2 regions of the Priestia megaterium genome follow, and region 2 is predicted to be linked to the other one. Evidence: riboswitches for the same ligand, from Rfam matches in the RefSeq annotation. Region 2 holds a riboswitch; the other holds the start of a gene.
The links. Region 2 has a riboswitch for S-adenosylmethionine ahead of CEQ83_RS23965 (phosphoadenylyl-sulfate reductase). Riboswitches for the same ligand answer to the same signal wherever they lie in the genome.
Positions count from the first base shown of each region.

Region 1: it holds a riboswitch for S-adenosylmethionine, as region 2 does, so the genes downstream of both, mtnK (S-methyl-5-thioribose kinase) here and CEQ83_RS23965 (phosphoadenylyl-sulfate reductase) in region 2, are expected to answer to the same signal.

Region 1 covers NZ_CP023317.1:1,251,237-1,261,107, forward strand. Annotated here, with positions in the region: gene CEQ83_RS06275 (LutB/LldF family L-lactate oxidation iron-sulfur protein) at 1-778, shown strand, start outside; gene CEQ83_RS06280 (LutC/YkgG family protein) at 756-1,469, shown strand; gene CEQ83_RS06285 (PAS domain S-box protein) at 1,755-3,911, shown strand; gene CEQ83_RS06290 (methylated-DNA--[protein]-cysteine S-methyltransferase) at 3,931-4,434, shown strand; gene CEQ83_RS26955 (hypothetical protein) at 4,435-4,599, opposite strand; gene CEQ83_RS06295 (hypothetical protein) at 4,674-4,913, opposite strand; gene mtnA (S-methyl-5-thioribose-1-phosphate isomerase) at 5,038-6,096, opposite strand; gene mtnK (S-methyl-5-thioribose kinase) at 6,132-7,304, opposite strand; SAM riboswitch class I at 7,440-7,591, opposite strand; gene CEQ83_RS06310 (carbon-nitrogen family hydrolase) at 7,683-8,465, opposite strand; gene CEQ83_RS06315 (pyridoxal phosphate-dependent aminotransferase) at 8,578-9,750, shown strand.
Region 2 covers NZ_CP023317.1:4,665,641-4,675,511, reverse strand. Annotated here, with positions in the region: gene cdaS (sporulation-specific diadenylate cyclase CdaS) at 55-681, opposite strand; SAM riboswitch class I at 995-1,097, shown strand; gene CEQ83_RS23965 (phosphoadenylyl-sulfate reductase) at 1,352-2,065, shown strand; gene CEQ83_RS23960 (sulfate permease) at 2,085-3,164, shown strand; gene sat (sulfate adenylyltransferase) at 3,217-4,368, shown strand; gene cysC (adenylyl-sulfate kinase) at 4,381-4,980, shown strand; gene cobA (uroporphyrinogen-III C-methyltransferase) at 5,072-5,851, shown strand; gene CEQ83_RS23940 (sirohydrochlorin chelatase) at 5,865-6,632, shown strand; gene CEQ83_RS23935 (NAD(P)-binding protein) at 6,613-7,221, shown strand; gene CEQ83_RS23930 (MgtC/SapB family protein) at 7,249-7,926, opposite strand; gene CEQ83_RS23925 (AMP-binding protein) at 8,046-9,632, opposite strand.

The DNA.
Region 1 (9,871 bases), 1.6 Mb from region 2:
CAATGAAGGAAATGCAAGGTTAACAACGGCCCTTCCTAAAACGCAAATTACGGTTATGGGAATGGAACGAATTGTGCCAACGTTTGAAGAGTTTGAAGTGTTGGTAAGCCTGTTAACTAGAAGTGCAGTAGGTCAGCGGCTTACAAGTTACGTAACAGCGCTTACAGGACCTAGACTTCCAGGAGAAGTAGACGGACCGGAAGAATTTCACCTAGTGATTGTAGATAACGGACGATCTGCGATTTTAGGAACTGAGTTTCAATCTGTTTTACAGTGTATTCGCTGTGCGGCATGTGTGAATGTATGTCCCGTGTATCGCCATATTGGAGGGCATTCATATGGATCTATTTATTCAGGTCCGATTGGAGCTGTATTATCTCCTTTGCTTGGAGGCTATGAAGACTACAAAGAGCTTCCATATGCTTCAACTCTATGCGCAGCCTGTACGGATGCCTGTCCGGTCAAAATTCCGCTGCATGAGCTATTGCACAAGCACCGTCAGCGAATTGTCGAGAAAGAAGGAAAAGCACCTATTTCGGAAAAGCTGGCGATGAAAGCATTTGGCTTGGGAGCAGCTTCTTCTTCTCTATATACAGTGGGCGCTAAAGTGGCACCGGCTGCTCTTACTCCTTTTATGTCAGGAAGCAGTATTTCCAAAGGGCCTGGTCCATTAAAAGCGTGGACAGAAAGCAGAGAGTTTCCGGCGCCTACAAAAGAGCGCTTACGAGATTGGTTTGATAAAAGGAGTGATGATGATGAACGGAAGCATTCAAAATAGAGACAGTTTTTTAGATAATATTGCAGCTAATCTTAAGCGAAGCAGGCGAACAAGCGGCGTAGTAAAGCCCCAATGGAAGCATGCTCCTCAGCATGAGGTCTACCGCAGCTATTCGCCAGATCAATTAAAGAAAGAGCTTGAAAACCATTGCGAACGTATTCATACTCGCTATGTAGAAACATCATCACAACACTTGCCAGCTGTCCTTGAGGAAGCCGTAGCGAACTATGGAAATGGTCTTGTGAGCACGTGGGATGATCCTAGGTTTTCCGAATATGGATTGAATCTGCTGATGGAGAAATGGGAAACAAGCAGTAGCCTTCATGTATGGAATTCTGCAAAAGGCGATGAGAATATTAAACTAGCTGAACAAGCAAATGTAGGCATCACATTCAGTGATTTGACGCTAGCGGAATCCGGCACAGTTGTTTTGTTCAGCAGCGCTGCAAAAGGACGATCGGTCAGTTTGCTGCCGGCCACTTATATTGCGATCATTCCTCAAAGCTCCATTGTCCCTCGCATGACACAAGCTGCTGAAATGATTCATGAAAAAGTAGAGCGAGGAGAAACGATTGCTTCTTGCATTAACTTTATTACGGGACCGAGCAATTCAGCTGATATTGAAATGAATCTAGTCGTTGGCGTGCATGGACCTATTCAAGCCACTTATATTGTAGTGAATGATCGATAGAGGCTTGGGAAAACGTATTTTAGCCGAAGTGAAAAACGAACCGTGAATCAAACATGTTGATTCACGGTTCGTTTTCTTTGTTATGTTGAGCATAGGTTTCATTTTGTTATGTCCCAGCCTCTTTTATTCATGCTCCTTTTTTAAATAACGGGAGAATGTGAAGAAATGTCGCATTTTGAATAAACGTGACTAATTTTAAAAAGGTAAAAAGCAAATCTTGTAGAATACTAAGTCTATAGATAAAAGGTGGGGAAATGGGAAGTGCAAAAGAAAGGAGCAATGAGCATGTCACCACACAGAGAATTAACATCTGAAGCTGCGCAAAAGCAGCAAGGTGAATTAGAGCAGCTACGAGCTATTTTTAATGACGTATTAGATGCCATTGTCGTATTTGATGAGTATTTTCAAGTTATAAATGCCAATGAATCAGCCTGCGGGCTGTTTGAAAAAACAAAGGATGAGCTATTAACGTATCAAATGAAAGATTTTCTCATGTATTTTCCGTATGACATGATTGAAGCGTACTATCCAGCGCTTTTAGAAGAAAGCTATTTCAAATATGAAGGCGCGATGACGCTTCAAAGCGGCATGATGAAACATGTTGAATTTACTTCACACAAACATAGTCACATGTCGGGCATTATTGTGTGTACATTTCGAGATATTACACAGCACAAGGTGATGGAAAACGAACGGTTTATTAGTCATCATATGTTTATGGATGTATTTAATGAAGCGGTAGATGGAATTGTTATTTTTGATCGAACTGGTCAGCTTATCGACGCGAACCCTTCATTTTGCGAGCGATTAAATTATACAAGAGCACAGCTTTTAACCAAAACGTTAGAGGAGCTTGTAGAACCTACTTATCATTATAAAGTGAAAAAATTATGGAGAACTCTGCATCAAGAAGGAAAGACAAGCGGCGAGCTGCCGATTAAGCTCGAAAATGGAGACGTTACTTTTTTTGAATTTACCACAACGGCTAATATATACAGTCAATACTATATGTCCATTATGAGAGACGTGACGGAAAAACGGCTGATGGAGCAGCAGCTGTTGAGAAGCGAAAAAAATTTCAGGGCTATTTTTGAAAATGCGATTGAAGCCATTTTGATTTGGAAAGACGATGGGGAAATCTTAAACGCTAATCTTGCTTCGTCCCGTACATTCGAGCTGCCGTTGAACAAATTGATTGGAAGTAATTTGTATACGTTTATCGATAAGCAAAGCTTTAGTGCATTAAAAATGCTGCAAACATTTCAAAAAGAGGGAGAAATTCGCAATCAGCTTCCTTTTTACATGCCAAATGGAGAAATCAAACAGTTGGAATTCACAGGGAAAAAAGGCATTATAGAAGGAGACCATTTAACCATTTTTCGAAACATTAGTGAACGTACAAAAATCGAACAAGAGCTTCGGAATAACGAAGAGAAATTCAGACAGATTTTTAATGGTTCGATCGATGGGTTAGTTTTATGGGACGGCAAGCGAAATATTATTGATGTGAATTCTTCTCTTTGTGATATTCTCGAACTCAGCAAAGAGGAGATTTGTGCGCATTCCATGGAGGATTTTATTTCTTCAGCGAATTTAGATGCGGTCATTGAGCATAAAGAAACAATTGAGCAAAAAGGGGAAGCTGAAGGAGAGATTACGTACGTTACGGGGAACGAAAAAGTTAAAAACATCGAATTCTCTACGAAAAAAGATATCTTGCCAGGTCTATATATGACGCTTTTAAGAGACGTAACGGAACGAAATCAAATGCAGGAGCAGATTCGGAAATCGGATACGCTTCAAGTAGTCGGACAGTTAGCAGCTGGGATTGCGCATGAAATCCGCAACCCGATGACGGCTTTAAAAGGGTTTGTTCAGCTGCTAGAAAGCAGCATTCAAGAAGATCACTCTCTTTATTTTGATATTATTAAATCCGAATTAAAAAGAATCGAAACCATTATTACAGAGTTTCTAGTACTCGCTAAGCCACAGGCCGTAAAGTTCGAAAAGAAAAATCTAGCTGCGGTTGTTAAAGAAACGATTGATTTATTAAATGCTCAAGCGCTTTTAGAAAATATTCAGTTTGAACTAAGTGTGTCCCCTCAGCTGCCAATGGTATACTGCGAGCCGAACCAAATTAAACAAGTACTAATAAATGTAATTAAAAACGCAATTGAAGTTACGTCAAACGGGGGAAGAATTTTTGTTGAGGTCTATTCTACAGAGCCGCACTACGTGACGGTCTCCATTCGAGATCAAGGAGACGGAATGCCCGAAGAGCGCATCAAGCGCTTAGGAGAACCATTTTATACGACAAAAGAAAAAGGAACGGGGCTTGGTTTGATGGTCTCATATAAAATTATCGAAGAACATAAAGGGCGAATTGAAGTGGAAAGCAAAATAAGAGAAGGAACGGCTTTTCGTGTTATTCTTCCAGCCTAATTAGAAAGGATAAGCGAGTATGTACTATGGAGAAATGAACTTATTTTCTGATTTGAAAATTTATATTGTAGCCTCGGAAAAAGGGGTTCAACATATTTGGTTTGATAGCGATGATCACAACGAGCAGCTTAAAAAACTTGTCCATGACGAGAATTATCACCTTGTGAAAGAAGCGAAGCGGCAGCTTCAGGATTATGCTGAAGGGCGCACGCTAACATTTGATGTGCCTTTGGATATAAAAGGAACAGACTTTCAAAAAGAAGTGTGGTTAACGCTTAAAGGTATACCTTATGGACAAACGTGGTCTTATAGTGATGTAGCGGAGTCTGTTAATCGCTCTAAAGCCGTAAGGGCTGTGGGACAAGCGAATCGTCGAAATCCACTGCCTATTATTTTACCTTGTCACCGTGTTATTGGTAAAAATGGAGCTTTAACAGGTTATGCAGGTTCCCAAACTCATATAAAAGAAAAACTATTAATGCTTGAAAGAAATGTAGCAAAAGGCGCTCTGGAGTTAAAATAACTATTCACCGTCTAATTTCCAGCCTTCTCCCTGCACAAAAACACCGTCAATTTGCTGAGGAGAAGGGAGGGAATTTAGTTCTTCATCTTTGGATAAATCGAATAGCTGATATTGCTGCTTGCGATTCAACGCTTTGTTTTTATCCGTTTTTTGCTCTGCACTCATTTTTACTCCTCCTTATTCAAAAAGAATCCCCTATAATATATGTAGAAAAAGCAGAGAGTACTGTTACAATTGTGTTACAAATGCAGCCAAAAAGCGCTGTTTAATAAAAAAGGTTGAGACATAACAAAATCAATGTCATCTAAAGATGAACAACTCGTATAGATGAACTGAACCGCTTGTGACACCGCAGTTGATTTCCGTGCAAGACTTCGCTTTCCGCGGGCGGCCGCTGAGCCTCCTCGTCGCTTGCGCTCCTGCGGGGTCTCACCCCTTCCGTTTTTCCCGCAGGAGTCTTCACCTTGCCCTCCAATCAACTGCTAGAGGGAACGAAACAGATAAAACGATATTTACCATCACAAAAAAACGAACCACTAATCAACATGTTGATTAGTGGTTCGTTTTGCAGTGGGGCTAAAATACTTTTGTCCCAGCCTCTTGTTATTGAGCAGATTGCAGCAAAACTTTTTGAATGGATTCAAAAGACGGGGAATGGATAACTCCATGCTCTGTAATAATGGCCGTAATCAGTTCGCTTGGCGTCACATCAAAAGCTGGATTGTACACAGAGATTCCGTCTGGAGCAATTTGCGTATCTCCAATGTGCGTTACTTCTTTAGGTGAACGTTCTTCAATAGGGATGCTGCTTCCGTCTTGAATAGATAAATCAAATGTGGACTGCGGCGCTGCTACGTAAAATGGAATACCGAATGCTTTCGCTAAAAGAGCAAGTCCATACGTTCCAATTTTGTTAGCCGTATCGCCATTTGATGCAATGCGGTCAGCACCTACAATGATCCCATTAATTCCTTTTGTTTTAATGGTATGAGCAGCCATATTATCCGTAATCAGCGTAACGTCTACTCCCGACTGCTGAAGTTCCCATGCTGTTAAGCGAGAACCTTGAAGAACGGGTCTTGTTTCACAAGCAAATACTTCAAGCGGAATATCGCGCTGCTTAGACAAGTGAAAAGGTGCTAATGCTGTTCCATAATAAGCTGTAGCAATTGAACCAGCATTACATATTGTCATGATTTTATCTTTCTTTTTAAATAAAGAAAGGGCATGATCTCCAATTCGGTAGCACGTTTCTTCATCTTCTACTTGAATTTGAATCGCTTCATGAACAACTTTTGTTTTAGCTTCATTAACGGACGAAGCGGATTCAGCGCTTTTCGCTACGCGGTCCAATGCCCAAAATAAATTGACGGCAGTCGGGCGTGAACTAGCTAAATACTGTTGATCTAGAGCTAGCTTTTTGTTAAATTCCTTGACTGAATCCGTGTCATAGCTAAGCGCAGAAAGAGCAAGACCAAAAGCCGCCGTAATGCCAATTGCAGGGGCTCCGCGTACTTTCAAGGTAGTGATAGCATCCCATACGTCTTTAATGGTTTGCAGCTTAATATATTCAACTTTGCCAGGAAGCTGCTGCTGATCTAATAAAGTAATATATGATTCATTCCATTCCACTGAGCGCGGAAGTGATAGTGTATTTGTCATGCTGATACCGATCCTTTCATTGTGTACATTATTCGTTATCGAAGTAAATGTTCAAATTCATTTGGTGAAACGTCTTGTTGGTGCAGAAGTAAATAGCGTCCAATTTTTAACGCAGTACGTTTAGCGTTAATTTTTCTTTCCTCTGAAGAAATTTCGTCTAAGTCCGCCACGTGAGCTAAGCCAATCGTACGTCGAATGATTTCACACCCTGCATATCCAACAGCATCTTGCCACGTTTGCGTTAAAATTTCATGTAACAAGCGCTCATCTTTAGCGAAAGGTTCAGTGTTTTCAGAATGCCAAAGCGCAGTAAAGGTATCTTTAAATACGTTCCATGTGTTCGTAATGTGTGCAAATAACGGTTCGCGATCTGTTTTTCGAGAAAGAGCATTTAAAAATAAATTTGCAACAAATTGGCCTAAATCGAATCCAAACGGACCGTAAAAAGCAAACTCTGGATCAATCACTTTCGTTTCTTGACTGCTAGCAAATATGCTTCCTGTATGTAAATCACCGTGAATTAGCGTTTGGGCATTTGTTAAAAATTTATATTTTAATTTTGCTGCTTGTAACTTTACATCTCCATCGTTCCACAATTCTTCTACATCAGGACGCAGCGCTTCTTCAAATTCATTTGTATCGATATCAAAAAAAGGATCTGTAAAAACTAAATCTTCCGTAATATTGCATAAGTCCGGATTGCTGTACTTGACGACTTCTTCTTTTTTATCCTGAGGCTTTAAGGCAAAATCCGACGTTTTGAACGCAATATGTCCTAGAAAAGAACCGATATGCTGTGAAAGCAGGGGATAACTTTCTCCTTGAATAAGTCCGGCGCGGGAAATCGTTAAATGAGACAGATCTTCCATGACCGTAACAGCAAGCGTTTCATCGTGGTAATACACAGCTGGTACGAGTTCAGGGGTAAATGCACCGAATTGCTTGAGCGCATTGCTTTCAATCGTGGCACGGTTCAAGGATAGAGGCCAGCTTTCGCCTACAACTTTTGCATAGGGAAGTGCTTGTTTGACGATAATGGATTTATTCGTTTGATCATTTATGATGTGAAAGACGAGATTTAAGTTGCCATCACCGATTTCACGGGCAGTCAGTGCTTCTGTGGCATCAAAGAGACCTAGCTTTTTCACAAGTTTGATTGCTGAAATTTCTGTTAAAGGCTGATACTTCTCTGTTTTTGTTGTTGACATTAGAATCCCTCCATAGTTTATTAAACTGATTTGTTTACTAAGTTAATAGGTTTAAGAATGTATGGAGGCTTTTATAATTTTAGAAAATATAAAAGCCTCTTTCGTTGGAAAGAGGCTTGATTGTAGTGTTCAAACCTCTTATCTGCCAGAAAGAATTACTTTCTGTTGGAATTAGCACCGTGCCTTTGTAAAAACATGTTTTACGGGTGTGATCCACCTTAGGATGGAATGACGGTCGGTTGCTGGGCTTCACAGGGCCAAATCCCTCAGCCAACTCTTGATAAGAGTACGATTACTTATTCAATTTTGATTTGTTTGAAAATTTTATGTTATCTGGTGAAAATCGTATCATGCAAAAAAACGGCTGTCAATACATAATTAATAAAATTCTGTGCGGCGATCTGTAAAGACAGGAATTTGTTTACGAATTTCTTTTACAAGTTCCAGGTTAACGTCGGCACTTAAAAGTTCTTCGCTATCGCCAGCTTCAGCGATTATTTCTCCCCACGGATCTATGACTAAGGAATGTCCGGCAAATGTGTTATTAGGATCTTGGCCTACACGATTACACGCGATTACATAGCATTGATTTTCGATTGCGCGGCTAATGAGCAGTGCTTTCCAATGGGCAAGTCTTGGAGCCGGCCACTGAGCAACAACAAATAAGACTTCTGCTCCGCTGCTAGTATGCACGCGAATCCATTCTGGAAAACGAATATCGTAACAAATAACTCCTGCGCATAAAGACTGTTCAAGTGTAAAAAGATTTTTTGCTGTTCCTGCTTCTAGATAGAGGTGCTCATCCATTAATTTAAATAAGTGCAGCTTACTGTATTGTGACACTTCACGACCTTTTCGGTCAAAAATATACATCGTATTTGTGACGCCTTGCTCTGTTTTTTTCGCGATCGAACCTGCCACAATATTTACTTCGTTCGTTTTAGCAAATTGAGAGATTAATTGCTTGGCCTGCTGTCCTTCATCATCGGCAATTTCGTCTAGCCGCGTCAAATCATAAGCTGTATCCCATAGCTCAGGAAGCACAAGGATGTCAGGGTTTTCTTTCAGAGCTTCCGTCATTTTTTGTTGAATATATTTTCGGTTTTTAGTTGGGTTTCCAAACGCAATATCAAGCTGCAAACACGTGATTTTTACACTCACTTTATCATCCGTCCTTTTTGTAGTAGTTGAAAAAAATGACTTTACAAGTTGAGTATTACAATATATTATTTGTGACTAGAATTTCAAGAATTTTTTGAGAAGGTGTGCGATGATGAAACAATTTGAGCAATCGGAACTATTAAAAAGTTTACCAAAACAATTTTTTGCATCACTTGTAGGCAAGGTAGGAAAAGTAATGGCCCAAGGGCACGACGTTATTAACTTAGGGCAGGGCAATCCTGATCAGCCTACTCCTTCACATATTGTAGAAACACTGCAAAAAGCAAGTGCTAATCCTATGCATCATAAATATTCTCCATTTCGGGGGCACCAGTTTTTGAAAGAGGCCGTTGCGACTTTTTATAAACGAGAATATGGCGTTGATGTGGATCCTGAAAAAGAAGTAGCTATTTTGTTTGGCGGGAAGGGTGGACTTGTTGAAATCCCGCAGTGCTTATTAAACCCTGGAGATACGGTGCTGGTTCCGGATCCTGGATATCCTGATTACTGGTCTGGAGTAGAGCTTGCAAAAGCAAAGATGGAAGTGATGCCGCTCACGGCTGAAAATCATTTTCTGCCCGTATACGAAAAGATAGGTGAACGTGCTAAAGAACAGGCAAAGCTCATGTTTTTAAACTATCCGAATAATCCTACCGGTGCAGTGGCAACGGCAGAATTTTTTGAAGACACCGTGGCGTTTGCTGCCAAGCACGATATTTGTGTGGTACACGACTTTGCCTACGGAGCCATTGGATTTGATGGTAAAAAGCCAATCAGCTTTTTACAGACTCCTGGTGCAAAAGAGACGGGAATTGAAATTTATACTCTTTCTAAAACGTATAACATGGCGGGATGGCGAGTTGGATTTGCTGTAGGAAATGAAAGTGTAGTAGAAGCTATTAATCTTCTTCAAGATCATATGTATGTCAGCCTCTTTGGGGCGGTTCAAGAGGCAGCAGCGGCAGCTCTGTTAGAATCTCAACAATGTGTGAATGATTTAGTTAAGCGCTATGAATCTAGACGCAATACCTTTATTCAAGGGCTTCAAGAAATTGGTTGGGACGTTACATCTCCAGCGGGTTCCTTTTTTGCATGGCTAAAAGTTCCTAAAGGATATACTTCTGAACAATTTTCAGATTTACTTCTTGAAAAAGCCCACGTTGTAGTGGCACCTGGAGTAGGCTTCGGAACATATGGTGAAGGCTATGTGCGCGTAGGACTGCTGACGGATGAAGAGCGCATGAGAGAAGCTGTATCTCGAATAAAAAAATTAAATTTATTTTAAAAACGCATTGACAATCCTTTTTGAGTTGGCTTAATATGTAAGAAGTTAACGAGATTAATAACCGATAAATCCTAGCGGTATTTTTTATTTAGTATATAATCTACGAATTCAATTTAAATAA
Region 2 (9,871 bases):
TTAAAGAGAAAGGATATAGAAGTCAAGATAGGGCTGCTTATTAGGAAAGGGCTCTTAAATCATATTTTTGCTGGAGTGAATAGGGTAGAGGCTTCCATCAAGCGCAAACGAAATTTTGCCTGTTTCTTCAGATACAACTAAAATTAATGCATCCGATTTTTCTGACATTCCAATGGCTGCACGGTGACGTGTTCCCAATTTTTTGTTCGTTGAAATAATAGACGAGAGAGGTAAAACATTAGCAGCCGAAATAAGCTGATTATTTCTAATTAGGACAGCTCCGTCATGTAAGGGTGTCCCTGGATAGAACAGTGTCTCAACTAGCGTAGCGCTGACAGGAGCTTGAATAGGCATTCCTTTTTGAATAAGAGGATCAACATTTTGTTCCCGTTCAATGACAATTAAAGCGCCGTGACGTTTCTCAGAGAGGTTATGAATAGCTAGGGACAGAGCAGCGTATTCAAATGTATAAGGCGATAAGTAATGACGCAAGTAATAAGAGGCGGCCGTAGCTTGAACATCTTGAAATAACCTTCTCATCTCCTCAAAATCACATAGGATACAATGATCACTCGTGTCTAAATGTTTAATTAAATTAGAGGCTTCAGTTGAAATCTGCTGTAAATATGTTCGTACATTATTTTTAATTGTATCGTCTAATTGAAAGGGTTGTCTCTCCATCTTATATAGCTCCTATCTGTCAGTCAGTGTTATCTGTAATGTGTGCTAATGTGGGTGAATTATCCGTAAAGCTTATAAATCCGCTATTAATTTTATAGAGAGATTTTGCGTTTTATTTAGCAAGAGAACATCAAAAGTTGGAGAAAAAAGAAAGCGTTTTATAAACTGATATGTTCACATTTGGGTCAAATTTACATATGTTGTTTTAAATAAAAGTATAGATATTTCTGTGAATTTAAAGTATAGTTTTCTTATCGGATATATGATTTTTAATGTTGACAAATATTCTAAATATGCTAAAATTTTTAAAAAATGCTTATCAAGAGTGGTGGAGGGATCTGGCCCGTTGAACCCCGGCAACCTGCTTAGCAAGGTGCTAATTCCAGCAAAGTGTGTATCATTTTGAAAGATAAGGTGAAAATTTATTGCCTACCCAGTCTTTCAATACGGAAGACTTTTTATTTTGATATAGCGCAAGCGATAATTTGAGAAGGGAAACCAATGACTGTAAACCCCGACTTAAAACAAATTTTTGAACACGCCGAAGTAAAGTAAGAATTAAATAGTTTCGCTGACTAGACACACTAGAGGCGGTTTTATCCAATTCTAGTGGGTAAAACCGTCTTTTTTTATTGGATAACGCGGATAACTAAGAATTGGAGTGGAGAAAATGGCAGACTTATATACGTACGAAAACTGGAGCGATACATTTCCAGAGTTCGACAGTAAAGATGAAACAAAAGGAGCCCTTTCAGCATTGCAGTGGGCGTATGATACCTACGGAGATTCAATTATTTATGCGTCAAGCTTTGGGATCGAAGGAATCGTGTTAATTGATTTAATTTCAAAAGTGAAAAAAGACGCTGAAATTGTCTTTTTAGATACAGGCGTTCATTTTAAAGAAACATATGAAGTGATTGATGCAATTAAAGAACGCTTCCCTGATTTACGTATTCATATGAAAAAGCCGGATTTAACTCTTGCAGAACAAGCTGAAAAACATGGAGATGAGCTTTGGAAGAGTCAGCCTAACTTATGCTGTCAAATTCGAAAAATCATTCCGCTAAGAGAATCCCTTGCTCCTTATGATGCGTGGATTTCTGGTTTGAGACGCGAGCAGTCTGAGTCTCGTGCCAACACGAATTATTTTAATAAAGATGAGAAATTCAAGAAGGTGAAAGTTTGTCCGTTAATTCATTGGTCATGGAAAGAAATTTGGCGCTATGTGTATAAGCATGATTTGCCGTACAACAAACTTCATGATCAAGGCTACCCAAGTATCGGCTGTGAGCCCTGTACCGCACCTGCCTATAATGTAGACGATTTACGTTCAGGAAGATGGGCAGGTACACAAAAAGTTGAGTGCGGATTACACGAATCTTAAATACGAAAGAGCTGAATAAATGATGCTTTTATATGTTGCCTTTATCATTGCGCTTTTTTTTGCAATGAATATTGGGGCAAGCGGTGCAGCAGCTGCTATGGGCGTTTCATACGGCTCCGGTGCAATTAAAAAGCGAAGAGTGGCCCTGTTCATCTGTGCTGTAGGAATTGTGCTCGGAGCTGTTACCGGAGGCGGTGAGGTGGTAAAAACCATCAGTTCAGGTATCATACCTGAAAAACTGCTGTCAGTAGAATTAGTTATTATCATTCTGGCTGCTGCAACGCTGTCACTCTTTTTCGCGAATTTGATTGGTATCCCTCTATCAACAAGTGAAGTAACAGTTGGCTCAGTTGTTGGAGTAGGAGTAGCTTATCAATCTCTGTATGTAGAAAAACTTTTAATTGTCATGTCTTTTTGGATTATTGTTCCGCTAGTTTCATTTGTCATTGCTTTTTTGATTGGGAAAGTGATAAAACGCAGAGCGCATAAAAAAGAAGCAGAGGGAAAGTGGAAAAGAGTTTTAACGATTTTAGTTATAGCGACGGGATTCTTTGAAGCCTTCTCAGCTGGAATGAATAATGTGGCAAATGCTGTCGGTCCTCTAGTAGGAGCTGGGTTAATGGATGCTACAACGGGTGTCATAGCAGGAGGATTGGCGGTGGCACTCGGAGCTCTTTTACTAGGAGGCCGAGTTATTGAAACAAACGGAAAAAAAATTACTCGCTATTCTGTAGGGGAAGGCTGCATTATTTCAGGTACTGGTGCTTCTCTTGTTACAGCAGCTTCACTGTTTGGTTTGCCAGTACCGCTTACACAGGTCACTACGTCTTCTATTATTGGGATAGGCGCAGCGAAAACGGGATTTACGAAAGAACAGCGCGAAGTGGTCATTCAAATGTTAAAGGTTTGGGTGGTATCCCCTGTATTTTCACTCGTAATCTCATATGTTCTTGTGAAATTAGTACTTGAAAGCGACTTATATTCATTTGTGGTGCTAGCTAGTGGCTGCATTGCCACAGCAGGTGTTCTAAGCTTAGCTAGAACGACTAGAAGAAAAAGAGCAAGCTTGCAGTCGGAAAAAGAAAAAATGACTGCGTGATTCAATTGCTTTTTATTATATTGTGTTAATTACTTAAGGAGGATTTTACAAAATGACAACAATTCAAGCACACGGTGGAGAATTAATTAATTTATATCAACCAACATATGACTACACTTCACTAACAAAAGAAATTGAAGTAGACAACATGGCTCTAAGTGATTTAGAACTAATTGGGATTGGTGCTTACAGCCCAATTACGGGGTTTTTAGGAGAAAAAGATTATCAATCAGTTGTTGAAAATATGCGTCTAGCAGATGGAACTGTATGGAGTATTCCTATTACTCTTCCCGTAACAGAAGAGCAGGCTAAAGAATTAAACATTGGCGACAAAGTAAAACTAGTTCAAAGCGGTGTGACATATGGTGTTTTAGAAGTTTCTGAAGTATATACGCCAAATAAAGAAAAAGAAGCGGAAAATGTGTACCGCACAGCAGAACTTGCCCACCCTGGTGTGAAGAAAATGATGGAACGCCCAAATGTATATGTAGCAGGTCCAATCGTACTTGTAGAACGTACACCTAAAACGCGTTTTGAAAAGTATTACCTAGATCCAACTGAAACAAGAGCAGCATTTGAAGAGCGCGGTTGGAAAACGGTTGTTGGATTCCAAACTCGTAACCCTGTTCACCGTGCGCATGAGTATATTCAAAAAACAGCATTAGAAATTGTAGACGGCCTGTTTTTAAATCCACTTGTAGGAGAAACAAAGTCAGATGATATCCCAGCAGATATCCGTATGGAAAGTTATGAAGTACTTTTAGAGAACTATTATCCTAGCGATCGTGTAGCTTTGGCAGTTTTCCCTGCTGCAATGCGCTATGCTGGACCTAGAGAAGCTATTTTCCATGCAATGGTTCGAAAAAACTTTGGATGCACGCATTTCATTGTAGGCCGTGACCACGCTGGTGTTGGTGACTACTACGGAACATATGATGCACAAAAAATCTTCAGTAACTTTACGGCAGATGAATTAGGAATTACACCTTTATTTTTTGAACACAGCTTCTACTGCAAGAAGTGTGAAGCGATGGCATCAACGAAAACATGCCCTCACAGCAAGGAAGATCATATGATTCTATCTGGTACCAAGGTACGTGAAATGCTTCGTAACGGAGAAGTGCCACCAAGCACATTCAGCCGTAAAGAAGTAATTGAAGTGTTAATTAAGGGATTAGCAAAACAAAAAGTATCTTCAAAATAAGGAGCGGTTGAAGTGAGTAAATCAACAAACATTACGTGGCATGATGCTGGAATTACAAAACAGGAAAGACGCGAGCAAAATAATCATCACAGTTTTGTATTATGGTTTACGGGCCTTTCGGGTTCAGGTAAATCTACCGTAGCAAACGCAGTGGCAAAAGCGCTTTTTGATAAAAATATTCGCAATTATGTATTAGATGGTGACAATGTTCGTTTTGGCTTAAACAAGAATTTAGGGTTTTCTGCTGAAGATCGTACAGAAAATATTCGCCGTATCGGTGAGGTTTCTAAGCTGTTCGTAGACAGCGGTCAAGTGGTACTAACAGCATTTATCTCTCCATTCCAAGAAGATCGCGCTCAAGTGCGTGAGATCTTAGAGGGGAATGAATTTTTGGAAGTATACGTAGAGTGTCCGTTAGAAGAATGTGAAAAAAGAGATCCAAAAGGCCTTTACAAAAAAGCAAGAAGCGGAGAAATCCGTGATTTTACAGGAATTGATTCTCCCTATGAGTCACCTGCTAATCCTGAAGTAACAATTAATACAAGCACACAGTCTGTAGAAGAATGTGTACAAACTGTTATTGAATATTTATCTAACCGAAAATTCATCTAAATGACAGCGGACTTTGTCCGCTGTTCTAATTCAAATTAAAATTTGGGAGCGCTGCGGAGACGTGGAAATGATGGAAGGGTGAAAGGCATTCATGGGGAAAGTATATCTAGTCGGTGCAGGACCAGGAGATCCAGATTTAATTACATTAAAAGGGTTGAAAGCAATTCAGCAAGCAGATGTTATCTTATATGATCGTTTAGTGAATAAGGATCTGCTGGAGTATGCTAAAAGTAATGCTGATATTATTTACTGCGGAAAGCTTCCAAACTACCATACCCTCAAGCAAGAAACAATCAATAACTTTTTAGTGAAATTCGCTAAAAAGGGGAAAATTGTAACGCGCTTAAAAGGCGGAGATCCATTTGTTTTCGGACGCGGAGGGGAAGAAGCAGAAGCTCTCGTGCAACAGGGCATTTCATTTGAAATTGTTCCAGGAATTACATCAGGTATCGCAGCTGCTGCTTATGCAGGAATCCCTGTCACTCACCGGGAATACAGCGCAAGCTTTGCTTTTGTAGCAGGACACCGTAAAGACAGCGAGCATGATGCAATCAAATGGGATAGCCTAGCCAAAGGTGTAGATACTCTTGCCATTTATATGGGAGTGAGGAACTTACCGTACATTTGCCAACAGTTAATGGAACATGGAAAAACCTCAGCTACGCCAATTGCCTTGATTCACTGGGGCACATGTGCGGACCAGCGCACTGTAACTGGAACTCTTGGTACAATTGTTGATATTGTTAAAGAAGAACAAATTGAAAATCCCAGTATGATTATCGTTGGTGAAGTTGTAAATTTTCATGACCGATTGAATTGGTTTGAGAAGACTGGACAGCATTACTATTCGTATGCACAAGAAGCTTACTAAAGAGGTTGATTATATGGATGCAGTTTTATATGTTTGCCATGGCAGCCGCGTAAAAGAAGGCGCTGATCAGGCAGTTGCTTTTATTGAAAGATGTAAAAAAAATCTAGATGTACCGATTCAAGAAGTTTGTTTCCTAGAGCTAGCTTACCCTACTATTGAACAAGGATTTGAAGCGTGTATTGAACAAGGTGCTACTCGTATTGCCATTGTGCCGCTGCTGTTATTAACAGCTGCCCATGCAAAACATGATATACCTGAAGAAATACACAAAGTATATGAACGCTATCCACAAGTAGAAGTACTGTACGGAGAACCGTTCGGCGTAGACGAACGAATTGTTGATATCTTAGTAGAGAGAATCAATGAAACTAATGTGGATAAGCATGAAGATTCGATGGTATTGCTGGTCGGCAGAGGAAGCAGTGATCCTGCTGTAAAAAAAGATTTTAACGAAATAGCTCAACTGCTAAAAGGTAAAGGAGCTTTTAAAGAAGTGAGCACATGCTATTTAGCTGCCGCTGACCCTAATTTAAAAGAAGGGCTGCACCTTGCTAAACAAACTTCGTATAAGCAAGTATTCGTTCTCCCGTACCTTTTGTTTACCGGTATTTTAATGAACGAAATTAAGGAAGAATTGGAGCAGTTATCAACAGATGACCAGCAGTTTATCTTAGCAAACTACCTAGGTTATCATGATGGACTTGCACACATTTTAAGTCATCAAGTAAAAACGTTATTATCGAGCAGAGGAAATCAATACGATGTATACCGTTATGCTTGATTTAAAGGATCGTTCGGTCTTAGTAGTTGGAGGCGGAACAATCGCAACTCGTAGAATTAAAGGTTTTTTACAAGAAGGAGCAGCCATTACAGTGGTTGCTCCAACTGTTTCAGCTGAAATAAATGAGTGGGAAGCTAAGAATCAGCTGTGTGTAAAAAGAAAAAAAGTAGGAGAAGAAGACTTACTTAATGTTTTTTTTATTGTTGTAGCTACAAATGATAAAGCTGTGAATAAGTTCGTTAAGCAGCATATTAAAAATGATCAGTTGGTTAATATGGCCAGCGGTTTTTCCGATGGAAATATTCAAATTCCTGCACAGTTTTCTAGAGGGAGATTATCGCTAGCAATATCCACAGATGGCGCTAGTCCTTTGTTGACAAAACGAATAAAAGAAGAATTATCTTCGAATTATGATGAGAGTTACACACAGTATACACAGTTTTTGTACGAATGCAGAGTTCTTATCCACAGATTGAATGTGTCAAAGAGCCGTAAACATGAGTTGTTAACAGAAATTATCGATGATCAATACCGGCTGTCTCTAGTAAAACAGAGGGAATTTTTACAACAGATTGAAAAATATAAATAAAAAAACGGCCAATTGGCCGTTTTTCATTTATACATTTTCAACTTCAATGCTACGAATACCGCTGATTTTTTGAATCTCGTAATACACTTCTGTAGTAGGACGCTGATTATTAACTGACACTTTCATACGTATATATAATTCATTGGTGTCTAAATCTTTGATTCGAATATTTTTTATTGTAATATTCTTTTCTCTAATGCTGTTAGTTGTATCAAAAATATTGTGCTTATCAGCCAGCTTAAGTTGAAGAATAAGCTCTTTCTCGCGCAGTTGCCTAGGCCCTAGAATAGTAATAAGGAAAGGGAGAAGTTCAACGCTGATGATGAGCAGTACAACTCCGGTAATGGCTTCGGGATAAAACCCTGCACCTACAGCAATACCTATACCTGCTGCCCCCCAGATAATAGCGGCTGTTGTAAGCCCAGAGATGCTGTCATTTTCTTTTCGTAAAATAACACCCGCTCCTAAAAAACCAATTCCAGAAACAATTTGAGCAGCCAGACGAAGCGGGTCCATTGTGATATGATCACCTTTATTAAAAATTTGAGAAGACTCAATCGAAACAATCGTGAGTAAACAGCTAATAATGGAAATTACGAGAGATGTTTTTAAACCAACAGGCTTTCGTTTTAGTTCCCTTTCAATTCCAATAATAAGACCAAGTACAGCAGAAATACCTAATTTGAGCAACATTTCATTTTCCATTATTTTCACCTATTTCAATAGACATTGTTGTTTATATCTGTATGAAAGAAGAAAAACAGATATGTATCAGTATAGTAAACTTTTCTTCATAATGACAGGTGAAATTCGAAAAAATCTGATTATTTATAAAGCGCTACGATCGTTTCTTTTAATTTATATTTTTGAATCTTGCCGGATGCCGTCATGGGAAAGTCGTCTATAAAATAAATATGTTCGGGAATTTTGAAATGAGCAAGCTTACCTTTGCAAAAGTCTTTGATTTCTTGAGCGGTAAGAAAAGAATCTTGCTTGAGTTTAATGCATGCAGCAACTCGTTCTCCATACTTTGGATCAGGAATACCGACAATTTGCACATCTTCTACCTCGGGTAATCTATATAAAAACTCTTCAATTTCTCTTGGGTAAATGTTTTCTCCACCTCTAATAATCATATCTTTTAGACGTCCTGTAATTTTTACATAGCCATCTTTATCGATGGTAGCTAAATCTCCTGTATGTAGCCAGCCCTCTACAATTGTTTTTTCTGTTTCTTCCGGCATTTTGTAATATCCTTTCATTGTTAAATATCCTTTTGCACAAAGTTCTCCTTGTTCTCCAAAAGAAGCTTGTTTACCTGTAATTGGATTAATAATTTGAATCTGTACATGATCATGTACTTTGCCAACCGTTTGTACTCGCCGCTCGATAGAATCAGTTGGGGTTGTTTGGGTGATTACAGGAGATGTTTCGGTTTGACCATAGGCGATGGTAATTTCGCTGATACCCATGTCATTTATGACTCGTTTCATTACTTCTGCTGGACAATTAGAACCAGCCATGATTCCTGTGCGAAGAGTAGATAAGTCATATTGATTAAACTCAAGTGCATTTAATTCCGCAATAAACATAGTTGGTACACCGTGAAGCGCTGTACATTTTTCTTTCTCTACGGTGCGTAAAACAGAGGAAGGCTGAAATTCAATAATCGGTAGCATAGTAGCACCTACGGATACGCATGCTAGAACGCCCAGTACACATCCAAAACAATGAAAGAAAGGAACTGGGATGCATAAGCGGTCTTCGTTAGTCAGTTTCATAGACTGAGCAACTAAAAAGCCGTTATTTACTATATTATGGTGACTTAGCATAACTCCTTTTGGAAAACCTGTTGTTCCGGAAGTATATTGCATATTGATAACTTCATGGATATGTAGGGATTGCTCATACTTATCGAGCACCTCATCCGATACCATTGAGCTACTCATTAAGAACTCGTTCCAAGAAGTATGTTCGCTTGATTTACTTAAGTTTATAAGATGTTTTAGATTGGGAAGATTATGTTCAATACCGGTGATAATAGACGTATAAGAAGTGCTTTTAAATTCATCAATGAAAAATAGCGCTGCTGTATCAGAATGCCTCAATACATACTCTAATTCAGAGGATTGGTAGCTTGTATTAAGGGTAACCAAAACAGCGCCTATTCTAGCTGCTGCGAATTGCAGAAGTAACCATTCCGGCACATTTGTAGCCCAGATAGCGATATGATCGCCTTTTTTGAGACCGGTGGCTAGAAGTGCCTTTGCAACTCGAGAGGTTTCTTGATAAAACTCTGCGTACGTATAGCGAATATTTTGTTCAGAGTAGATAACCGCTTCTTGATGCCCAAACTTTTTTGTACTTTCTTTTAAAAGTTCTCCAACCGTTACTTCAAGCAATGGTTTCATTTGGTTTCCTCCTTGAATAATGTTAAAGTATATATGAAAGCGTTTTCTAAAAGTAGTTTATCAAATTTAAAGAAAGTGTTCCAAAAAATCATTCGACAAATTCCTTCACTGTCCATCGCACGTATGAAGAAGGGGGGAGCTGAGTTTATCGTATTGATTTCAATAAGTAAGTATACCGAATGCGAATATTGTAATAAAATAAAGAAATGTCTCCTTATTATAAGAAGACAACGTAACAT